Regions from separate parts of the Bradyrhizobium sp. B097 genome, predicted to be linked through region 1. Evidence: predicted binding sites of a transcription regulator. Region 1 holds the regulator's gene; the other holds the start of a gene.
What was found. The regulator PhoB, encoded in region 1, activates phosphate uptake and scavenging genes when phosphate is short. The targets are predictions, from matches to a motif close to TGTCATNNANCTGTCAT.
Positions count from the first base shown of each region.

Region 1 (3,494 bases):
AGGTGATGATGCGGTAGCGTTCGGGATGGCCCTTGGAGAAGTGGTGGTGGCGGACCAGCTTGATCACGCCCTCCATCGCTTCGGCGCCGGAATTGCAGAAGAACACGAAGTCGGCAAAGCTCTGCTCGCACAGCCGCGCGGCAAGCACCTCGCCGTCTGGGCTCTTGAACAGGTTCGACATGTGCCAGAGCTTGGTCGCCTGCTCCTGCAGCGCCTTGACCAGATGCGGGTGCGCATGCCCGAGCGCGTTCACCGCGACGCCCGAGGTGAAATCGAGATAGCGGTCGCCATTGGTTGCGATCAGCCAGGCGCCCTCACCGCGCTCGAAGCCGAGATCGACCCGGGCGAAGACGGGGAGCAGATGCGACGAGGCGTTGGTCATGGCGTTCACTGCCGGTTTGAAGCCGTCAATTGCTGCGCGCCTTGACGCCAACGCAGCAACCGCCAGCTTCGGAAAACAAAACGGCCGCCTTTGCGGGCGGCACGTGCGGGTCATTCTATGCGGCGGCCGGTCAGTGTCAATCGCCAGGAGCCGGCCTTTGCCGGCCTTCCTGCAATGCGAAACCGGCGCAATCCGGAGCATTCCGGTGCGGTGGAAAAGCCTCATAGCAACGCTTAACTTTGTGGGAACATGTGGACGCACGGCCGCGGACTCTTGCGCCAGAGTCACGCCATATTGTAGCGTTTGGCCTGTCGGGTACGACATCTCGTGCGGCAGTACTGGACCCTCTAAGTAGCCTTCGTGTCTCGTGTAAACGTTCGGGCGCAACACCGTGCCCGGCGAGGGCTAAGGGATTCTGGCCGCAGGGATATTTGTCCAGATTGGCTCGCAGCGCCGCTCCGATGAGTGGCCGGCGCCATGCGAAAGGAAGAATGTGATGACTGTATTGACCTGGTCCGACGATCGCGTCGAGCAGCTGAAGAAGCTCTGGGAATCCGGCCTCTCGGCCAGCCAGATCGCGGCGGAACTTGGCAATGTGACGCGAAACGCCGTGATCGGCAAAGTACATCGGCTCGGCCTCTCCGGCCGCGCCAAGGCCCCCTCCACGGCTGCGCCGCGGCAGCGTAAGGCCCGCCCCGCCCAGCACATGATGCGGGTGGCGCGCCCGGTCTCGCGCGGCAACACCGCGCTCGCACATGCCTTCGAGGTCGAGATGGAGCCCGATCCGATCTCCTTCGACAACGTTGTGCCGATGAGCCAGCGGCTGTCGCTGCTCGAGCTCAACGAGGCCACCTGCCATTGGCCGGTCGGCGATCCCTCGAGCCCGGAATTCTTCTTCTGCGGCGGCAAGGCGCTCGCCGGCCTGCCCTATTGCGCGCATCACTCGCGCGTCGCCTATCAGCCCGCCGCCGATCGCCGCCGGCCGTCGGCGAAGCCACAGATCAAGTAGCACTCGGGAAACTGCCTGGACTGCAAAAACAAATCCCCGCGAAAGCGGGGATTTTTTTGTGGCCCGTAGCCCGGATGCAGCGAAGCGAAATCCGGGGCGGTGCTTGAAGCGGAGAATGAAGTCCCGGATTACGCTTCGCTCCATCCGGGCTACGCCTACATCACCGGCGTCGTCCCGGCGAAAGCCGGGACCCATAACCACGAATGGGTGTTGTTAGAAAGTCGTCTGGCCACTTGCCCATCGCGCCGGCCGCGGCGTATGGGTCCCGGCTCCCGTGCGCAATTGCGCACTAGGCCGGGACGACACGCTGTTGCGGCTCGTGAATGCCGCGACGTCGGCTACGGCTGCGGTTCGGCCTTTGCGAAGCGGTCGTCGAGCGCGTAGCCGGCGCCGCGCACGGTGCGGATCGGATCCTGCTCGCGGCCCGGATTGAGCAGCTTGCGCAGGCGGCCGATATGCACGTCGACGGTACGCTCATCGATATAGATATCGCGACCCCAGACGCTGTCGAGCAGCTGCTCGCGGCTGAACACGCGGCCGGGATGCTCGAGGAAGAATTCGAGCAGCCGATACTCGGTCGGACCGAGATCGATCGGACGTCCCGAGCGCGCCACGCGGCGCTTCTCGCGGTCGAGCTCGATGTCGCCATAGGTCAGCACGGTCGCCAGCCGCTCCGGACTCGCGCGGCGCAGCAGGCCCTTTACCCGTGCCAGCAGTTCCGGCACCGAGAACGGCTTGACGATGTAGTCGTCGGCGCCGGTGGCAAGCCCGCGCACGCGCTCGCTCTCCTCGCCGCGCGCGGTCAGCATGATGATCGGAAGCTGCTTGGTCTCGGGCCGCGCCCGCAGGCGACGGCACAGCTCGATGCCGGACAGGCCCGGCAGCATCCAGTCCAGTACCACGAGGTCGGGAACGCGCTCCTTCAGGCGGGTGTCGGCATCGTCGCCGCGCCCGACCGTTTCGACATCGTAGCCTTCCGCATCGAGGTTGTAGCGCAACAGTGTCGTCAGCGCTTCCTCGTCTTCGACTACCAGAATGCGTGCGCTCATCGGTTTAAGTTCTCTCTCTGTGGTGATCCGTTGCCCAGACGCAAACCGAAACGCTTACTTTCCTGAGCACAATCCCCGCGGAAACGACTTGTCGTGAAGACAATCCGGCTCCGCGCCTGCGGATCATGTCCTAGGTACCCGGCACCGTGGTGGCAAAGTTGGTCATGTCGCCCTTCGGACGCTTGTCGGTGATCTGCTGGCCCTCGATCATGTAGAACACGGTCTCGGCGATATTGGTGGCGTGATCGCCGATCCGCTCGATGTTCTTGGCGCAGAACATCAGATGGATGCAGAACGAGATGTTGCGCGGATCCTCCATCATGTAGGTCAGCAGCTCGCGGAACAGCGAGGTGCAGATCGCATCGACCTCCTCGTCGCCCTTCCAGACGTTCATCGCCGCCGGCAGGTCGTGCGCGGCATAGGCGTCGAGCACCGACTTGACCTGCGACAGCACGAGGTCGGTCATGTGCTCCAGACCGCGGATCAGCTTCAGCGGCTGGAAATCGCTTTCCAGCGCAGCGACGCGCTTGCCCATGTTCTTGGCGAGGTCGCCGATCCGCTCAAGGTCGGTGGCGACGCGCATCGCGCTGACGATTTCGCGCAGGTCGATTGCCATCGGCTGGCGGCGGGCGATCGTCAGCACCGCGCGCTCTTCGATGACGCGCTGCAGATTGTCGATTTCGATGTCGGCGGCGACCACGCGCTTGCCGAGCGCGACGTCGCGACGGATCAGCGCGTCGACCGACTCGGTGATCATCCGCTCGACGAGGCCGCCCATCTCGGCGACCAGGCGAGTCAACTCCTGCAGGTCGCTGTCGAATGCCTTGGCGGTATGTTCAGAAGCCATCGCTTGTCTCCCTCATGATCCCGGGGATCATGATTTGGTGTCCTCAGTTTCGCACGATCCGATCGAAAAACCGGTGCCCACTTTTGCGGACCATGCGCTAGCCGAACCGGCCGGTGATGTAGTCCTGGGTGCGTCGATCGCTCGGTGAGGTGAAGATCTTGTTGGTGTCGTCGAACTCGATCAGCTCGCCGAGATACATGAAGGCGG
Region 1 covers NZ_CP152412.1:877,043-880,536, reverse strand. Annotated here, with positions in the region: gene AAFG07_RS04055 (aspartate aminotransferase family protein) at 1-382, opposite strand, end outside; gene AAFG07_RS04050 (GcrA family cell cycle regulator) at 879-1,391, shown strand; gene phoB (phosphate regulon transcriptional regulator PhoB) at 1,730-2,440, opposite strand; gene phoU (phosphate signaling complex protein PhoU) at 2,571-3,287, opposite strand; gene pstB (phosphate ABC transporter ATP-binding protein PstB) at 3,385-3,494, opposite strand, start outside.

Region 2 (3,494 bases), 4.3 Mb from region 1:
CCGCCCGCTGATGGGCGCCGATCTCATCATCGTGGTGTTCGCGGTGGTCGTGATCGGCGGCATGGGCTCGATCATGGGCTCGATCATCACCGGCTTCGCGCTCGGCGTGATCGAGGGACTGACCAAGTATTTTTATCCCGAGGCCTCCAACACCGTGGTGTTTGTCCTGATGGTGGTGGTGTTGCTGGTGAAGCCAACGGGACTGACGGGACGGGCGGCCTGATATGTCAGCATTGACCGACGATACACTTCCGATGACGCCGCGCGCGATGCGCGACGAGATGATCGTATTCGCCGTGATGGCGGTGCTGCTGGCCGTGGTGCCGTTCACGGGAATCTATCCCTTCTTCGTGATGCAGGCGCTGTGCTTTGCGCTGCTCGCCTGCGCGTTCAACCTGTTGATCGGCTATGGCGGCCTGCTGTCGTTCGGCCACGCGATGTTCCTCGGCACCGCCGGCTACGTCTCGGCGCATGCGCTGAAGGTGTGGGGGCTGCCGCCGGAGCTCGGCATCGTGGCCGGCACCGCCGCGGCGGCCTTGCTCGGCCTCGTCACCGGCTTCATCTCGATCCGCCGCCAGGGCATCTACTTCTCGATGATCACGCTGGCGCTGTCGCAGCTGCTCTATTTCATCTATCTGCAGGCGCCGTTCACCCATGGTGAAGACGGCATCCAGGGCATCCCGCAGGGGCACCTGTTCGGGATCTTCGACCTGTCGAAGCCGACGGTGCTCTACTACGTCGTGCTAGTCGGCTTCCTTGCCGGCTTCCTCCTGATCTACCGCACCATCAACTCGCCGTTCGGCGAGGTGCTGAAGTCGATCCGCGAGAACGAGCCGCGCGCGATCTCGCTCGGCTACAAGACCGACCAGTACAAGATGCTGGCCTACATCCTGTCCGGCACGCTGGCGGGCTTCGCCGGCTCGCTGAAGGTGTTCGTGGCGCAGAACGCCTCGCTCACCGACGTGCACTGGTCGATGTCCGGCGAAATCGTGCTGATGACGCTGGTCGGCGGTCTCGGCACCATCTTCGGCCCGGTGGTCGGCGCATTCGTGATCATCGCCATGCAGCAATATCTCGCCGGTTTCGGCCAGTGGGTGACGGTGATCCAGGGCGTGATCTTCGTGGCCTGCGTGCTGCTGTTTCGGCGCGGCCTGGTCGGCGAGCTGGCCCACCTGCTGCGGCGGTCGCTGTAGGGCAGGGCGCCGATTTGCTGCCGACTTAGCGGTGGACGACCGCCCGTTCGGGCGGTCGATCCGGGTATTTTCCACGCCAGATGCTCTATGACAGTTCTGTGACAGTCGCTAAAAGGGCTGTCCCGGAACGATGGAATTGAGACATGCTGCGCTGGTTTCGCGCCTTTCTGCCCAAGGAAGAGCGATTTTTCGACTTGTTCGCCCGCCACGCCCAGACCTCCGTGCAGTGCTCGTTGGCGCTGCAGGACATGCTGAAGGGCGGCGAGGAGACCCCGGTCTTCTGCCAGCGTGTCAATCAGTTCGAGAACGACGCCGATAGCGTCACCCGCGAGGTCCTGACCGCGGTTCGTCGCACCTTCATCACCCCGTTCGACCGCGGCGACATCAAGAACCTGATCACGTCGATGGACGACGCGGTCGACCAGATGCAGGCGACCGCGAAGGCGGTCATGCTGTTCGAGGTGCGCGAGTTCGAGCCGCCGATGCGCGAGATCGGCACCCTGATCGTCGAATGCGCCAATCTGGTCGTCCGCGCGCTGCCTCTGTTGCAGGCGATCGGACAGAACGTCTCGATGCTGACCCAGATCACCGAGGAGCTGACTAAGCTCGAGGGGCGGGTCGACGATCTCCATGATATCGGGCTCAAGGAATTGTTCCTGAAGCACCGCGACGCCAACACGATGGACTTCATCGTCGGCGCGGAGATCTACGATCATCTCGAGAAAGTGGCCGACCGCTTCGACGACGTCGCCAACGAGATCAACTCGATCGTGATTGAACAGGTTTGAGCATGATCCGGAAAAGTGTGCAGCGGTTTTCCCTGCGACAAACGCGAAGCGTTTGCGCGGAGATCATGCTCAAGAAAACACGATAAGTCGGGGACATCACGTGGACGCCACGCTGGGTCTTCCGGTCCTGACCATCCTGATCGCGGTCGCGTTGCTGTTCGACTTCCTGAACGGCCTGCACGATGCCGCGAACTCGATCGCGACCATCGTCTCGACCCGCGTGCTGCGGCCGCAATATGCGGTGTTCTGGGCGGCGTTCTTCAACTTCGTCGCCTTCGCGGTGTTCGGCCTGCACGTCGCCAACACCATCGGCACCGGGATCATCGACCCGTCGGTGGTGGACGCCACCGTGATCTTCGCCGCGCTGGTCGGCGCGATCGTCTGGAACGTGATCACCTGGGCGCTCGGCATTCCATCGTCGAGCTCGCATGCGCTGATCGGCGGCCTGGTCGGCGCCGGCATGGCGAAGGCGGGCATCTCGGCGGCGGTGTGGAGCGGGCTCACCAAGACCTTGCTCGCGATCGTGCTGTCGCCGCTGGTCGGCTTCCTGCTGGCGCTGGTGCTGGTTGCGATCGTGTCCTGGCTCTCGGTGCGCTCGACGCCGTTCGCGGTCGATCGCGCCTTCCGGATCCTGCAATTCGCCTCGGCGTCGCTCTATTCGCTCGGCCATGGCGGCAACGACGCGCAGAAAACCATGGGCATCATCGCGGTGCTGCTCTACTCGCAGGGCCATCTCGGCGACAAGTTCGAAATTCCGTTCTGGGTGGTGCTGGCCTGCCAAAGCGCAATGGCGCTGGGCACCCTGATGGGCGGCTGGCGGATCGTGCGCACCATGGGGTTGCGGATCACCAAGCTGACGCCGATGCAGGGATTCTGCGCCGAGACCGGCGGCGCCGCGACGCTGTTCATCGCGACCTATCTCGGGGTCCCCGTATCGACCACCCACACCATCACCGGCGCCATCGTCGGCGTCGGCGCCGCGCGGCGGCTGTCCGCCGTGCGCTGGAACGTAGCGAGCTCGATCGTCTACGCCTGGGTGATCACGATCCCGGCCTCGGCCGCGGTCGCAGCCGCGACCTATTGGGTCGTGCAGGTTCTGAAGTAGCGTTTTCGAGCGAAGTGGAAGCCGGTTCGCGTCAAGAAAACGCGTCCAAAATAAGTGATCCGCCGACGAGCTATCGCGGTCGCCGACGCGCACATGCAGGAGCAATATTAGCCCAACTCGCTGACCACGGCGGAAATGAAGCTCTTGAGCTTTGGCGTCTGCCGGCGGTCGGGATGGTAGATCAAGTGAATGGGACGTGACGGCGTCTCGTAGTCAGGCAACACTTTGGTGAGACGTCCGGAGCGCAAGCCTTCGCGCGCCAGATCCTCGGCGATGAATGCGATGCCGAACCCGTTCAAGGCGGCGACGAGGAGCGCCTTGGCGTCATTCACCAGCAAGCGATGCTTGACCTCGACCGTGTAGGTTTCCTCGTCGCGCACGAAGCGCCAGGTATTGGCAATCGGCCCG
Region 2 covers NZ_CP152412.1:5,161,717-5,165,210, reverse strand. Annotated here, with positions in the region: gene AAFG07_RS24415 (branched-chain amino acid ABC transporter permease) at 1-223, shown strand, start outside; gene AAFG07_RS24410 (branched-chain amino acid ABC transporter permease) at 225-1,193, shown strand; gene AAFG07_RS24405 (DUF47 domain-containing protein) at 1,337-1,981, shown strand; gene AAFG07_RS24400 (inorganic phosphate transporter) at 2,082-3,086, shown strand; gene AAFG07_RS24395 (LysR family transcriptional regulator) at 3,194-3,494, opposite strand, start outside.
Region 2: AAFG07_RS24405 (DUF47 domain-containing protein) is a predicted target of PhoB. The motif match lies at 1,281-1,297, and genes of this name have one in related genera.